Regions from separate parts of the Streptococcus parauberis NCFD 2020 genome, predicted to be linked through region 1. Evidence: predicted binding sites of a transcription regulator. Region 1 holds the regulator's gene; the other holds the start of a gene.
What was found. Region 1 encodes Rex, which represses fermentation and respiration genes when NADH is low (regulators of the CRP and FNR family bind a similar motif). Its sites were predicted from a motif close to TTGTGAANTANTTCACAA; they were not measured.

Region 1 (7,976 bases):
TTGGGAGTGTGAAACGCTCAATAGCAGAACCTCGAGAAATCTTACATTATGCCTGTAAAAATATGGCAACTAGTTTAATTGTTGTCCATAATCATCCTTCTGGATTAACGAACCCAAGTGAAAATGATTTTCATTTCACTGAAAAAATAAAACAATCATGCGACCAAATTGGAATAACCTGTTTGGATCACATCATCGTTGGAAAGAAAACATATTATAGTTTCAGAGAAAATACACAAATTTTTTAATAAGTATTAATAAGTATTAATAAAATAACTAAATAACTGAACATCAGTATCTGATTTTTGTTGAAGTAGCTCAGGATGCCATTGAACACCAATGAAATTAAGTTTTGGATTGCTTGAAATAACAGCCTCTACAGTATTATGTCTCGGGTCTGATAGCAATGATCTCCAGACCTCTACCAAGTTCTTTAATACTTTGGTGATGAAATGAATTAATCAAAGCTTTTTCACAATAAATATCCTGTAAAAAAGAGTGCTTTTTAGTTACCATTTCGTGGTATTGAGAATCGGATGGTCCATTTTGCCAATGATTTAGTATATTTTGATTAAGTGTGCCACCAAGGATAACATTCATTAATTGCATGCCACGACAGATTCCAAAAATTGGTTTACCTTGCTTCAAAGCTTCTTTGATTAAGGCAATTTCATAGATATCTCTTTCATATAAGAAATCATCATTGAAGGCATTTTTTTCTTCTTTGTAAAAAGAAGGATCTACATTTTGACCACCTATTAAGATAATTTTGTCTATAAGGGAGACATAGCGTTGAGCAAATTCCTCATCACCAATAGGGAGAAGTAGTGGAATGGCGTCTGATTTAATTACTGCATCAAAAAAACCTGCATAGGCATAGGTCCAAGGCAGGTCATCTAAAGCAGTATTTAGTCGTTGATTGGCAGAAATGCCAATAATTGGCTTAGTCTTACTTACTCCTATAATGTATCGTTTTGATTCATAAAGTAAAGTAAAGTTTGTAATTCACTAGTTAGGTCCACATACTGTACAATAATTCCTTTAGGAACATTTAAGTGAACTGGAGAGAAGCAAAGAATACCTCTTATTCCTGAAGCAATAAGTTGGTCCGCAACCTCTTGTGCATGATCACTTTGAACAGTTAGGATTGCAGTTTCAATCTCTGTGTTTTTAAGCTGCTCTTTAATTGATGAAATACCATAAATAGGAATACCATCTGAAGTTGATGTTCCAACAATTGGATTATCATCAGTATCAAAGCCCATGGCAATTTGCATTTTATTGCGATCATGGAAACGGTAGTGTAGTAAAGCCCGACCGATATTACCTACCCCTACAATGATGACATTTGTCGTTGAGTGGTCATTAAGTAGGTCGGCGAAGAAGTTCATTAATTTTGTAACATCATAGCCAAATCCACGACGGCCTAATTCACCAAAATATGAGAAATCACGACGAACAGTTGCTGAGTCGATACCCATAGCATCTGCAATTTGTTTTGAACTCGCCTTTTCAACTAGATCAGCATGAAATCTTTTAAATATTCGGTAGTAGAGGGATAAGCGTTTTGCAGTCGCTTTTGGAATAGATTTGTCGATAACCACGGTAGTAGCTCCTTTAATATAATAGACTGATATAATTCTGTTACTATTGTAACAAATACTTTGTGAAAATTGCAACGTTAAAATTTGAAATACAGTAAAAATTAAAAAATTTTATAAAATATGTATAAAAAAACCAATTTTGACATGTTAAATCAAAATTGGTGAAACTATTATTTTTCATTTCGTTTAAGCAGATAAAAATAAAGGTCTCCATAAGTTCCCTGATAATTTAATTCTTGTCCGTCTACAGTTACAGAAATAACTGGATGGTAATCAGGGGTTGAAATATCACAAGAGACTTGAGCCCGTTCAAATTCCTTAAAATCTGAAAATAAAACTGTTTTTTCTTGTTTACTTTCATTAAAAAAACTGACTTTAATCATTAATTTCTCCTTATAGAATCTTAATTTTCTTGTTTGATAAAAATATCTCGTTCTACCAAACTATCCATTAAAAAGTAAAATTTATCTTGAATAATTTTGTTATCTTCTGACTTAAAGATGTTGACCAAACGAAGAGCAGATTTGTCTGTGATAGTTAATTTAAAAGAGCTTAAATCTTTATTGATTGTGATTTTTAAAGGAAAACCTTCACCGGAATTTGGAACTTCCTCTAACAGTCGAGTTAATTCATAGTGGCCAATTTTAGTTTCACTAAAAGTTGTATCACGCAATGTATATTTCTTTACTTTTGGACTGATGATATAAGTATATTTGCAATCCTTTAAGGCAATTTCTTTTTCAAAAGCCATTCTATTCTCCTATTATTTTTTTTATTTCATCTACTAGAAAATCAACTTCCTCAATGGTGTTTTGGTCTGAAAAACTGATCCTAAGTGATTCAATTAGTTGATGAGCATCTTTCCCATAATAACTTTCCAAAACGTGACTTGGTTCCACCGTTCCTGCAGTACAAGCAGAGCCAGTTGAGACTGCTACTCCTGACAGATCTAGGCGGGTTAATAGCAAGGCATTAACTTGTCCGGGAAAGCCCAGATTAATGACATGTGGTAAGGATTTGTTGCCCTTATTAAGATAAAAAGCAGTGCCCTGCAATTGTTCCAAAAGATGTTCCTTAAGTTGCTCAACATGCTGATAATTTTCAGACATCATTTGATAAGCATCAGTAAGAGCTTTTGTCATTCCAACGATTCCAATTAAATTTTCAGTACTTGAGCGTCTCTTTTCTTCCTGATCACCGCCATGTAGAAGTGGATCAAAAAGAACATCATCTTGATAAAGGAAACCAACTCCTTTTGGTCCATGGAATTTATGGGCAGAAGCCGACATCATATTAATTCCAAGATTTTTTGGGAATAGTTGCACTTTTCCCATGGTTTGAACAGCATCAACATGAAAAACGGCTTGGTGATCTTTGAGGATGTCACCAACTTCAGCAATTGGGAGAAGATCACCAGTTTCATTATTAGCTGACATCATGCTAACTAAAATAGTGTCTGGACGCAGAGCTTTTTGAAATTCATCTAGTGAGATAATCCCATCTTTTGCTTCTAGGTACGTAATCTCAAAGCCAAAACGCTTTTCAAGATAGTCCATGGTATGAAGAACAGAATGATGTTCAATGGCAGTAGTGATAATATGCTTACCTTTATCTTGGTGAGCTAATGCATAGCCTTTAATCGCCGTGTTATTACTTTCAGTACCACCTGAGGTATAAATTAATTGACGACTTGGAACATCGAGTAAATTGGCAATCTCTTGACGACATTCCCTTAAAGTCTTATTGGCCAGTCTGCCAAAAGAGTGAATGCTAGATGGGTTACCAAAATTAGAAGCCATGACCGAAGTCATGGCAGCAATTACTGAATTACTTAGTGCAGTTGTCGCTGCATTGTCAAAATAGATTAGTTTATTTTTCATTTTATTTTTTATTTAGTTGAGTCAAAAGCAAATAGTGGGCTTAGTGGTTTTTTTTCATGAATTCTAATGATAGCATCTGCAATTAATCGACTTGAAGAAATGTACTTAACATTATTTGGGATACGATTTTTTGTTTTAACAGAATCAGTTATAAGGATTTCTTTAATTGGTGCAGCCTCTAAAACATCAGCAGCTCCGCCAGCAAAAAGTCCATGACTTGAAACAGCATATATTTCTGTTGCTCCACCACGTTCTAAAATTTTTGCAGCTTCCGCAAAAGTTTTACCTGTGTTTAAAATATCATCAATCAAAATGGCCTTTTTGCCTTCAACATCACCAATGATAAATCCTTGTTCACGTTCAGAATCGTCTTGTGCATAGTCAATAATAGCAATTGGGGAATCTAGATATTCAGCTAATGAGCGAGCTCGCTTAATACCTGAATTTTTTGGACTAACAACAACAACATCGTTACCTGATAAACCTTGTTTACAATATTCTTTGGCAAATAGTGGAATTGTAAATAAGTTATCTACAGGAATATCGAAGAACCCTTGAACTTGAACTGCGTGTAAGTCAAGCGTTAAAACACGATCAATTCCAGCTTTTGTTAACATATTAGCAACAAGCTTTGCTGTAATTGGTTCACGTGAACTTGCAATACGGTCTTGTCGAGAATAGCCAAAATATGGTAATACAACATTGACAGTATTAGCAGAGGCACGTTTACATGCATCAATCATAATTAAAAGTTCCCAAAGGTTATCATTAACTGGGAAACTTGTTGATTGGATAATATAAATATCATCTCCTCGTACAGTTTCTTCAATGTTAATCATAATTTCACCATCAGAAAATTGACGTGATGAAAGTTTTCCTAAAGGAATACCAGCCGCTTCAGCAATCTTTTCCGCAATTGGAAGATTTGAAGTTAGTGAAAATAATTTGATTTGCTTATCAGCATATCGTTCAGTCATTAGAGATTGTGCTCCTTATTTTATGAGGAATAGTAGTCAAATTTTTGATTCTATTCTAGATTAATTTCAACACTTTAATTCTATCAAAAAATGAGAAAAAAATCAGTCTTTTAGCTATTAATTTTCGTCTTTTAGAGTTTTGCTAAATCGTGCAACTTTACTTTTGGCAAATTTAAAAGAAATCTGATTATCATTTAAGTACTGATTAAAGTCTTGTTGACCTTTTTCAGCTTGGTCAACTTCAAGCTCTAACTCATAATCCTTAATGTTAGCATATTGGTTGTAATCTAGAGCAATTTTACCAATTGATGTGTCTGTTTCACGACGAACTGTTGTAAGGTGACCAAAACAAGCTAATTGGTCTTGCTCAATATCTAGAGCATCGATTATTTCTTTAATTGGTGAAACTATTAAGGAAAAATCCTTAATTAAAAATTTAGCTTGTTTATTAGATAAACTTACATTATATTCACGGTTGCCAACTTCTTCAGGGACTTTAAGGGTCATTTCAGCCTTATCAGCTAGAGTTCGAATCCTCAAGGACATTTTATGTTTCTTTAAATCAAAATTAGGGGTATCAATATAGTAATTAGTTTGTGTCACAGGCTGAATGTGCGACATTTTTGCTAACAAACGATTATATTCATCCTTTGTTAACAGTGTTTTATATTCAATTTCTAGGTTAGTCATGCAAATTCCCTTTGCTTTCGTTTTATGCTATAATTAATTGTTATTTCAATTTTATATTAAAGAAGAAATTTTGACAAGAAAGGAGTGGCAACGTGCCTCTAGATTGGGAAGAATTTTTGGATCCATACATCCAAACGGTTGGAGAACTAAAGATTAAATTACGTGGTATTCGTAAGCAGTTTCGTAAACAAAATCGCTATTCTCCAATAGAATTTGTAACAGGTCGTGTCAAATCTGTTGAAAGTATTAAAGAAAAAATGCAATTACGAGGCGTCCTCGAAGAGAACATTGCTCAAGATATTCAAGATATAGCTGGTCTCCGAATTATGGTTCAATTTGTTGATGATATTGATGAGGTATTGAATCTTTTACGCCATAGAAAAGATATGTCAATCGTTTATGAACGGGATTATATTCGTAACATGAAATCCTCTGGATACCGTTCGTACCATGTGGTGGTCGAATATCCAGTTGATACAATTGATGGCCAAAAGAAGGTTTTAGCTGAGATTCAAATTAGAACACTTGCAATGAACTTTTGGGCAACAATTGAACATTCATTGAATTACAAATATCGAGGTGAATTTCCAGAAGAAATTAAAAAAAGACTTTCGACAACTGCAAAAATGGCTTTAGAGCTTGATGAAGAGATGCGTAAAATTCGCGAAGATATCAGAGAAGCTCAGCTATTATTTGATCCAGTTACGCGTAATTATAGTGATGGTGTAGGAAACAGTGATGACTCAGATGAATTATACAGATAAAGCTACTCGTGTAGCAATCATAGCTAATGGAAAATACCAAAGTAAGCGTGTCGCTTCAAAGCTTTTTTCTGTTTTTAAAGATGATCCAGATTTCTACCTCTCAAAAAAGAATCCGGATATCGTTATTTCAATTGGTGGAGATGGGATGCTCCTTTCTGCCTTTCATATGTATGAAAAAGAACTTGATAAGGTACGGTTTGTAGGTGTCCATACCGGTCACCTTGGGTTTTATACAGACTATCGTGATTTCGAAGTTGATAAATTAATTGAGAACTTACGTAAGGACAAGGGTGAAAAAGTCTCTTATCCAATTCTTAAAGTAAAAATTTCACTAGAAGACGGACGTGTGATAACTGCGCGTGCATTGAATGAAGCAACCATTAAAAGAATCGAAAAAACAATGGTAGTAGATGTAATTATTAATAATGTTCGATTCGAAGCTTTCCGTGGAGATGGTTTATCGGTTTCAACTCCAACAGGGAGTACAGCCTATAATAAGTCCTTAGGCGGTGCAATTCTTCATCCAACAATTGAAGCTTTACAATTAACAGAAATTTCCAGTTTGAATAATTTAGTTTTTCGGACTGTAGGTTCATCTTTGATTATTCCCAAGAAAGATAAAATCGAATTAGTTCCGCAAAGAACTGGTATCTATACTGTTTCAATTGATAATAAAACCTATAATTTAAAGAACGTTACAAAAGTTGAATATTTCATTGATGAAAAGAAAATTAACTTTGTTGCGACTTCTAGTCATACAAGTTTTTGGGAAAGGGTTAAAGATGCCTTCATCGGTGAAATTGAGTCATGAGATTTGATTATACAGCCGACCGCCGGACGAAAGTAAAGACACTTTTGAAGGGGCATGACGTTTCCAAGGGTCTACTAGCTAAAGTTAAATATCGTGGTGGTAAGATTCTCGTAAATGAGCAAGAACAAAATGCCACCTATTTATTAGATATTAATGACATTGTAACTATCCACATTCCAGATGAATTGCCTTTTGAAAAGTTAGAAGCTGTGTCACATCCTTTGGATATTGTATACGAAGATGAACATTTTTTGGTGATTAATAAACCTTTTGGGTTTGCCAGTATTCCAAGTGCTATTCATTCAAATACTATTGCAAATTTTATTAAGGCTTACTATATTGAAAAAGATTATCCCAACAAACAAGTCCATATTGTTACTCGATTGGACAGGGATACAAGTGGATTGATGCTCTTTGCAAAACATGGCTATGCGCATGCTAGATTAGATAAGCAGTTGCAGGCTCGGTCTATTGATAAACATTATTATGCATTAGTCTCAGGGCCAGGACAATTACCAGATAGCGGTGAGATTATTGCACCAATTGGTCGTTCAAAAGATAGCATCATTACTAGAGCAGTTGATCCAATGGGCAAGTATGCTAAAACAACATACCAAGTTGTTGGACGCTTTGCGGAAAATGTCCATTTAGTTGACATCAAACTACATACAGGAAGAACTCACCAAATCAGAGTTCATTTTTCTCATATTGGTTTTCCACTCCTTGGTGATGACCTTTATGGAGGCCGGATAGACCTTGGTATTACAAGGCAAGCCTTGCATTGTCACTCATTAAATTTTTATGATCCTTTTACTGAAAAAGAAAGTAAACATGCAATTGATTTGACAGATGACTTTGAGAACGTTATCATAGATTTACAGAAAAAATAAAAAGAGGTATAGAAAAATGAATATTAGAAGTTTATTCGGTGGATTACGCGAAAAAGTTGTTGGTAAAAACATGAAAATCGTATTTCCTGAAGGAAATGACGAACGTGTTGTCCGTGCAGCGGCGCGTTTAAAATTTGAAGGTCTTGTAGAACCAATCATCCTCGGTAAAACTGATGAAATACATTCAATTCTTACTCAACTTGGATTCAAAGATCAAGAATATATCATTATGGATCCAGAATCTTATCCTGAATTTGAACAAATGAAAGCTGAATTTGTTGAAATTCGTAAAGGTAAAGCAACTTTAGAAGATGCTGACAAAATGTTAAGAGACGTTAACTATTTTGGTGTTATGTTAGT
Region 2 (7,976 bases), 790 kb from region 1:
TTTGCCTATAGTCGATATAATTTTATCGGTAAAAAGAAAAGTCTATTATTTTTTCTAGTTATACAAATGGTTCCAACAACAGCATCATTAACAGCTTTCTTTGTTATGGCATGGTTATTTAATGCTTTAAATCAATATTGGTTTTTAATTGCAATCTATGTAGGTGGAGGAATCCCAATGAATACTTGGTTGATGAAAGGGTATTTTGATACGATTCCTTATGATTTAGATGAATCAGCAAAACTTGACGGAGCTGGTCATTTTAAAATATTTTATTCAATTATTCTTCCATTGGTTCGTCCAATGATTGCTGTTCAGGCACTTTGGGCATTTATGGGGCCATTTGGAGATTTTATGTTAGCCAAGTTTCTGCTTAGGTCTCCAGAATACTTTACAATTGCTGTAGGATTGCAGACTTTTATCACTGATCCGAAAAGACAAGAAATTACACTATTTGCAGCAGGTGCTATATTAGTAGCCTTACCAATATCAGTTTTATTTTTTATTCTTCAGAAACATTTCGTTTCAGGTTTGTTGCAAGGTGGAACTAAGGGATAAGTAAATAATGAAATTTTAAATTTAAAAAGGAGTAATAATGAACAAAATATTGCAATCTGTTTACTCAGATTCAACTCGTCAATTTGTGTCTAATCCATATCCTCGTAGAAAAGAATCAATTACAATTGCTATAAGAATAAAGAAAAATAACCTCTATAAGATATTTCTTAAATATAAAAGACTGGGTGTTGAAATAGTAGAAGAGATGAAAGAAAGTCGTGAGTTAAATGGTTTAATCTATTATGAATATACACTGATTTGTTACGATGAAGAACTTTCATATCAATTTTATATTTTAGGAGAAAATAAGTTATATTATTACACACAAAAGGGAATTTCAGATTATCTTCCTGACGATAGTACAAATTTTAAAATACTTATTAATTATGATGCCCCTTCATGGTTGGCTAAATCTGTTTTTTATCAAATCATGCCAGATAGATTCTGTATAGGTGATTCGGAAAAGATAATTGAAGATAAGTACACTTATAATGGGAATAAGCCTGTCATCATGAACTGGGATGATAAACCATTACCGTATTCAAAGACGAATGCTATGGATTTTTATGGCGGGGATTTGTGGGGAATCATAACTAAACTAGATTATCTACAGAAATTGGGAGTTAATGCCATTTATTTAAATCCAATTTTCAAATCACCAATATATCACAAATACGATGCTTTAGATTATTTTGAAATAGATCCAAGTTTGGGTGGTGATGAGGCCCTGATTGCATTAACAAAAGAAATTCATAAAAGAGGAATGCGGATCATACTTGATATTTCAATTAATCATACAAGTTCATCATCAAAATGGTTCAATAAAACGAACGAATTTTATCCTGATGGGACTGGTGCATATAATAACGTTAAGTCCAAAGAAAGAGAGTATTACTTTTTCCAAGATAACAATACATATCTCTCCTGGTTTGGTGTTGAAACAATGCCTCAGCTCAATTACTCGTCAGCAAAATTACGAGATATTATTTATCGAGATGAAGATTCAGTTATAAAAAAATATTTAAAAGAACCATACAATATTGATGGCTGGCGATTTGATGTTGCTGACGTCATGGCAAGAAATGAAGAAGTAGACTTGTATCATGAAGTATGGAAAGAAATATACAGGGAAATTAAAAAAACAAAAAAAGATGCAGCTATCATTGCTGAAGAATGGACAGATGCATGGCAAATGTATGATGGTACTCAATGGGATACAACAATGAATTATTTTCAGGTTGCAAGACCGCTAAGGGAGTTCGCAGGTGCAAAAGATTTGCTATTAGATCGAACACCTGAATTTTCAAATCTGCCAAATCAAATGGATGCTTTAAAGTTAGAGAAAAGAATACTTCATTTTAAAAATAAAATACCTGAGCAAATTCAATATCAAATGTTTAATTTAATTGACTCTCATGATGTACCACGCTTATATCATGAGAATAATGTTGAATTAACATCTTTTATTGGTGCTGTTATTACACTATTTGGTTTACCTGGTGCAACAAGTATTTGGTATGGAGATGAAATATTATTAAGTGGACATAGTAGAAACCATGAAGGGACTAGATATCCTATGAATTGGTCAGGTAAGTTGACGAAGAAACAAAAAGAAACTCAAAAGATATTTAAACAATTAGCTACTTTGAAAACAAATAAAAGTAGCTTGCAAGAAGGTAGCTTTAAAATTTTAAGAGAATATATTGATATTTTCTCCTTTGTTAGATTTACTGATGAAGAAATGTATATTTTTATTTGGTCAGAAGCAAAGAAAAAAAGAAGACTTATTATTGACTTAGATAACTATGGCATGCAAACGAAGGAAGGAAAAACAGTATTAGGTAATATTAAGATTAAACAAGAAAAAGAAAAACTTGAAATCGAGATTCCAGAGAAGGAATCCGGAATAATTTCTTTAACATAGTTCAATAAAGATTTTTTTAAAATACAAAACCACCCCATCACTATTTTTGACGGGGTGGTTTTAGATTAAAGCTCTTTTACCATTGTCTGATGATCAATTCCAGCTTCTTGGAAGATGTCTCCTTGGGAAGTAAATCCTAGTTTGTCATAGAATGGTTTGGCAGTTAGTTGTGCATGTAATTCCATTGTTTTGAAGCCTTGCTTTTTGCAGTAGGCAATGGTTTCTTGCATAAGGAATTGGCCTAGTTTTTGTCCTCGGTAGTTAGCAAGCACAGCCATTCGTTGTAGAGTTACCTTGTTAAACTTGGAATCAGGTAAGATTCGGCAGGTTGCACAGGCAATATCTTTGTCGTCGTAGGCGACAATGTGAAGACAGAGGGCTTCCTTATCATCAATCTCAATTGATAGTGGTACGCCTTGTTCTTGAACAAAAACTTTCTGTCTAATTTTAACGGCATCTATGTAGGTTGGTGAGAGTGTATCTCGGCTTTGTCTTATTATCATACCTATATTTTAACGAAAAAAAAGACGTTGTCAATTGACAACGTCTTTTTGTGAATGATTATTTGCTTCTAACTTCTGTTACTGCATCGTCCATTGAAAGTACTTCGTGGAAGACACGGTGAGTTAATTCAGCTTTTTGTTCAGGTGTAAGGTATTTAGTGTTTACACAGTATCCAGAGATACGTACGATAACATCTTCTCCACCCATGATTTTGTCGTAAACTTCTTTAAGGTCCATAACGTTCAAGTTAACATGTTGTCCACCATTTTCGAAATAACCATCAAGAACTGTTACTAAGTTATCAACTTGTTCGTCAAATGTTTTACCAAGTGCACGAGGTGAAACTTGAGTAGTTAAAGAGATACCATCATTAGCGTGTGAGAAGTCAAGTTTAGCTAATGAGTTCAAGTTTTGTAACCATCCACCTTTAGCTTTATTAGATGGGTTTGCACCTGGAGAGAAAAATTCAACTTTACTTGTGTTAGCTGTTCCATCTTCGTTTAAGAATACTCCGCGGTGAACTGGAGAGTTACCAGTTTGTTTAGAGTAAGCAACGTTTGATGTGATTGTAAGAAGTGATACTGAAGCTTCAGCGTTCTTGTAAAGTTTATGGCTTGCAAGACGTGTATGGTAAGCTTCCATCAACCATTTAGCAATATCATCAACACGGTCATCATCTTCACCGAAGCGTGGGAATTCACCAGTTACTTCGTAGTCGTAGATGTAGCCATTTTCGTCGCGGATAGTTTTAACTGTTGCATATTTGATTGCTGACAATGTATCAACAGTATTTGCGAAACCACAGATACCGAATCCCATGTTAGCACGTTGTTTACTTGGCAAGAAGGCCATTTGAACTGCTTCATAGTTGTATTTGTCTGTCATATAGTGGATGATGTTAAGAGCATCTACATATGTATCAGTCAACCAGTCAAGAGATTTTTCGAAGTTAGCCATAACTTCATCGTAGTTAAGGACTTCAGAAGTGATAGGTTCAACAACGTTAAATACTTTGTAGTCTCTATGAACGTCATCATAACCACCGTTAAGACCAGTAAGAAGTGCTTTAAGAACGTTAACACGAGCGCCGAAGTATTGAATGTTATGACGTTGATCTTCATTTTCTGGGTCAAGTGGAGATACACAACATGAGATACATGACATTTCGCCGTATCCTTCTTTAGCCATAGTTGTTACACCTTCATATTGGATTGAAGAGTGTTTATGACTCATTGTCATACAATAGCGACGGAAAGCATATGGTAATTGGTCAGTCCAAAGAACTGTTAAGTTTGGTTCTGGAGAGTTACCGATGTTATCAAGAGTGTTCAAGAAACGGTAGTCCATTTTAGTAACACGGTGACGACCGTCGTTACCCATACCAGCCATAGAAGTGGTGATAAATGTTGGGTCACCTGAGTAAAGTGTATCGTAAGCTTTAGTACGACCAAATTTAACTGTACGTAATTTAAGAACGAAATCATCAACGAATTCTTGGATTTCTGATTCAGTAAATGTTCCACGAGCTAAGTCGCGTTCTGCAAAAATATCAAGAACGATTGGCACACGTCCAAGTGATGTAGCAGCACCATTGATTACACGACATACTGCCATGAATGCAATGTTAACCCATTGGATAGCTTCTTTAACGTTTTCAGCTGGACGACGAACGTCAACTCCGTAAAGATCACCAAGTTTTGCAACTTCACCAAGTGCTTGGTATTGTAAATTAATTTCTTCACGTAAACGGATTGATTCTTCATCAATTTCATTGATTGAGTTCCAGTCGTTTACTTTTTCTTGCATTAAGTAGTCTGCACCGTAAAGAGCAAGACGAGCATAAACACCGATGATACGTCCACGTGAATATGCATCTGGAAGACCAGTTACAGTGTGAGCATGACGTGCGCGACGGATGTTTGAAGTGTAAGCGCGGAAGATACCATCATTAACTGTTGTTACATATTTAGTAAAGATTTCATGTACAGCTGGGTCAGGTTCATAGCCATTTTCTTTAAGAGTAGTTTCCGCCATACGGATACCACCTTTTGGCATAAAGTTCAATTTGAACAATTCATCATTTTGAATACCGTAGATAAGTTCATTTTCTTTGTCGATATATCCTGCAGGAATACCAGCGATTGAAGATGGACGAGTGTCAAATGGGAAGCGAGTTGCTTCGTATTGTTCTTTAGTGTCTTCGATAATTTTTTTAATTTTTAATGAACGTTCAGTAGCTTCAGCTAAAAATGATTCATCACCATCATAAGGGTTATAGTTAGCTTGAACAAAGCGTGAAACACTTGCTTTTTCTTTCCAGTCTGTTCCTTTAAAGCCTTCCCAAGCCTTTTCAAAAACATCTGTGTTAGTTTTTACAGTTGCCATAAGATTCTCCTTAATAATCATGTAACAGACTCTCTGTTACTTATATATCAATAGTTTAACATATAGGAAACGGTTTCCCAAGCAAATTTCTTGACAAAATTAAGATTCTTTTATAATACAGTTGTAAAATCAATCACAAACTGTATTATATGATTTAAATTTGCAACTTTGAGCAATAATTGTATAATACAGAGAGAGGTATACTATGCTGATTTTTCCACTGATTAATGATACATCACGCAAAATAATCCATATCGATATGGATGCTTTTTTTGCTGCAGTGGAAGTTCGCGATAATCCTAAATTAAAAGGCAAACCAGTAGTTATTGCAAAAGATCCGCGAGAAACTGGAGGTCGTGGGGTGGTTTCCACCTGTAGCTATGAAGCAAGAGAATTTGGTATTCATTCTGCTATGAGTTCAAAAGAAGCCTATGAGCGGTGTCCACAAGCAATTTTTATTTCCGGAAACTACAGTAAATATAAAGAAATTGGCCTTCAAATTCGGGAGATATTCAAAAGATATACCGACCTAGTCGAACCCATGTCGATTGATGAAGCATACCTTGATGTGACAGAAAATAAATTAGGGATTAAGTCTGCATTGAAAATTGCCAAGCTGATTCAACTTGATATCTGGACAGAATTACATTTAACGTGTTCAGCTGGAGTTTCTTACAATAAGTTCCTCGCAAAATTAGCTAGTGATTATCAGAAGCCTCGGGGATTGACACTAGTTTTGCCTGATGATGCGCTGAGCTTTTTATCCGACTTACCAATAGAAAAATTTCATGGCGTTGGAAAAAAATCGGTTGAGAAGTTGCATGATATGGGGGTTTATAAAGGGGATGATTTGTTACTTCTGACAGAGATGCAATTGATCGACCAATTTGGTCGTTTCGGATATGACCTCTATCGCAAAGCTAGGGGGATCAGTCAATCACCAGTCAAACCAAATCGTATTCGAAAATCAATTGGTAGTGAGCGAACTTATGCTAAACTCTTATTTAGTGATGGAGACATTAAGGCTGAGATTACCAAAAATGCTAAACGCGTAGCTGATTTAATGGAAAAAAATGATAAATTAGGAAAAATAGTTATTTTGAAGGTTCGTTATTCTGATTTTACGACCTTGACCAAACGGGTTAGTTTGGAAAGACTGACTAGGGATTTTAAGCTGATTAATCTCACAGCAATTGAAATTTTTGAAAGCTTGGCTGACAATGACAGTGGTGTGCGCCTGTTAGGTGTGACCATGTCAGGATTGGCTGACAAGCAAGCTGATATTTCCTTGGAATTATAAAAAAAACGCCAATAGGCGTTTTTTTTATAATTTATTCATTTTCTTTATCATTCAGTGTTTTAGCTTTTGAAAAGGCAAAGTAATAAAGGGCTAGGAAGACAAGTTGGATGACGATTGAGAGGATAGTTGGTTGTGACAAGAGAATTGAAATCAAGTTGACGACAACTAATCCAAAACCTAATAGATAAGGTAAAATCGAAATTTCTTGGTTAGATTTGATTTTCTTTTGGTTTATAAAAGTTAGAACGATAATTGCGATTGTTAGTAGAATTGCTAATGCTGAAATGAAAATGGCAAATGGTGTCATTGCTTGTTCCATAATAGCTAATTTATCAGCAGGCATGGCTGCTTTGAATTCATCATTACCTAAAAATAGGATAATTGAGACCAAACCAATGACTGAAAAGATTGTAATAATCGTGTTAAGGACAATGATAAATATATTTAGTGTTTTAAGTGACTGACGCACCTTTTCATATGAAATCATAAAACCTCCAATTTGTATGCATTTGATAATACAAGACAAGTATAGCACAGATACTCTACTTGTCCACTATAAATTGCCTATTTTTTAAAAAAATTTTTAAAATCAGCATCAGTCAAGCCAATCAGTGGATCAATAGATAACATATTTGCTGTCGTTAAAATCGTTGGTTCTTCAGATTCTAAGGGCTTTGCAATAGTATTTTGGGCTTGTCCTAGACTGTCCGAACTGTTTTCAACTGTATCAATTTTTGCTAATTGGTCGCTTGATTCTGTTGTCAGGTCTTGGTCAAATCGTTGCACTAGGAAAGTTTTTCGTTTATCACCCTCATTTTTGATTGCATAATCAAAAGCTGAGTGCTCACCCAGTAAAATTAATTTACTCTTTGACCTTGTGACAGCTGTATAAATCAGATTCCGTTGAAGCATGCGCCCACTCTGGCGGGTGATTGGAAGAATAACCACTTGGAACTCACTCCCCTGCGACTTATGAATACTCATGGCATAGGCCAAGGTGATTTTTAACCATTCATTGCGAGGATAAGTTACTTCTGACCCATCAAAATCCATCATAATTTCATCTTGTTTGGACTCGGTGTACTTGGCTGGAATTAAATCTGTAATGTAACCAATATCACCATTAAAGACATTCAATTGGGCATCATTAACTAAGTGTAAGACTTTATCTCCCTTTCGAAAATGTATCTCATTAAAGACAAATTCTGTACCATTATCTAATGGATTGAGAAGCTCTTGCATAAGCTGATTGAGATTGTTGATGCCTGCTTGTCCTTTATACATGGGAGCAAGAATCTGAATTTC

Region 2: pflB (formate C-acetyltransferase) is a predicted target of Rex. The motif match lies at 5,493-5,510, and genes of this name have one in related genera.

The regions. Positions count from the first base shown of each region.
Region 1 is NZ_AEUT02000001.1:474,411-482,386, forward strand. It holds gene radC (RadC family protein) at 1-248, shown strand, start outside; partial or broken gene SPB_RS10985 (gamma-glutamyl-gamma-aminobutyrate hydrolase family protein) at 255-963, opposite strand; gene SPB_RS02345 (redox-sensing transcriptional repressor Rex) at 960-1,604, opposite strand; gene SPB_RS02350 (DUF4649 family protein) at 1,775-1,987, opposite strand; gene SPB_RS02355 (DUF1831 domain-containing protein) at 2,008-2,355, opposite strand; gene SPB_RS02360 (cysteine desulfurase family protein) at 2,357-3,484, opposite strand; gene SPB_RS02365 (ribose-phosphate diphosphokinase) at 3,493-4,461, opposite strand; gene SPB_RS02370 (CYTH domain-containing protein) at 4,579-5,151, opposite strand; gene yjbM (GTP diphosphokinase) at 5,244-5,915, shown strand; gene SPB_RS02380 (NAD kinase) at 5,890-6,726, shown strand; gene SPB_RS02385 (RluA family pseudouridine synthase) at 6,723-7,616, shown strand; gene pta (phosphate acetyltransferase) at 7,633-7,976, shown strand, end outside.
Region 2 is NZ_AEUT02000001.1:1,264,215-1,272,190, reverse strand. It holds gene SPB_RS06340 (sugar ABC transporter permease) at 1-558, shown strand, start outside; gene SPB_RS06335 (glycoside hydrolase family 13 protein) at 596-2,482, shown strand; gene SPB_RS06330 (GNAT family N-acetyltransferase) at 2,548-2,985, opposite strand; gene pflB (formate C-acetyltransferase) at 3,044-5,371, opposite strand; gene dinB (DNA polymerase IV) at 5,577-6,671, shown strand; gene SPB_RS06315 (hypothetical protein) at 6,703-7,158, opposite strand; gene recD2 (SF1B family DNA helicase RecD2) at 7,236-7,976, opposite strand, start outside.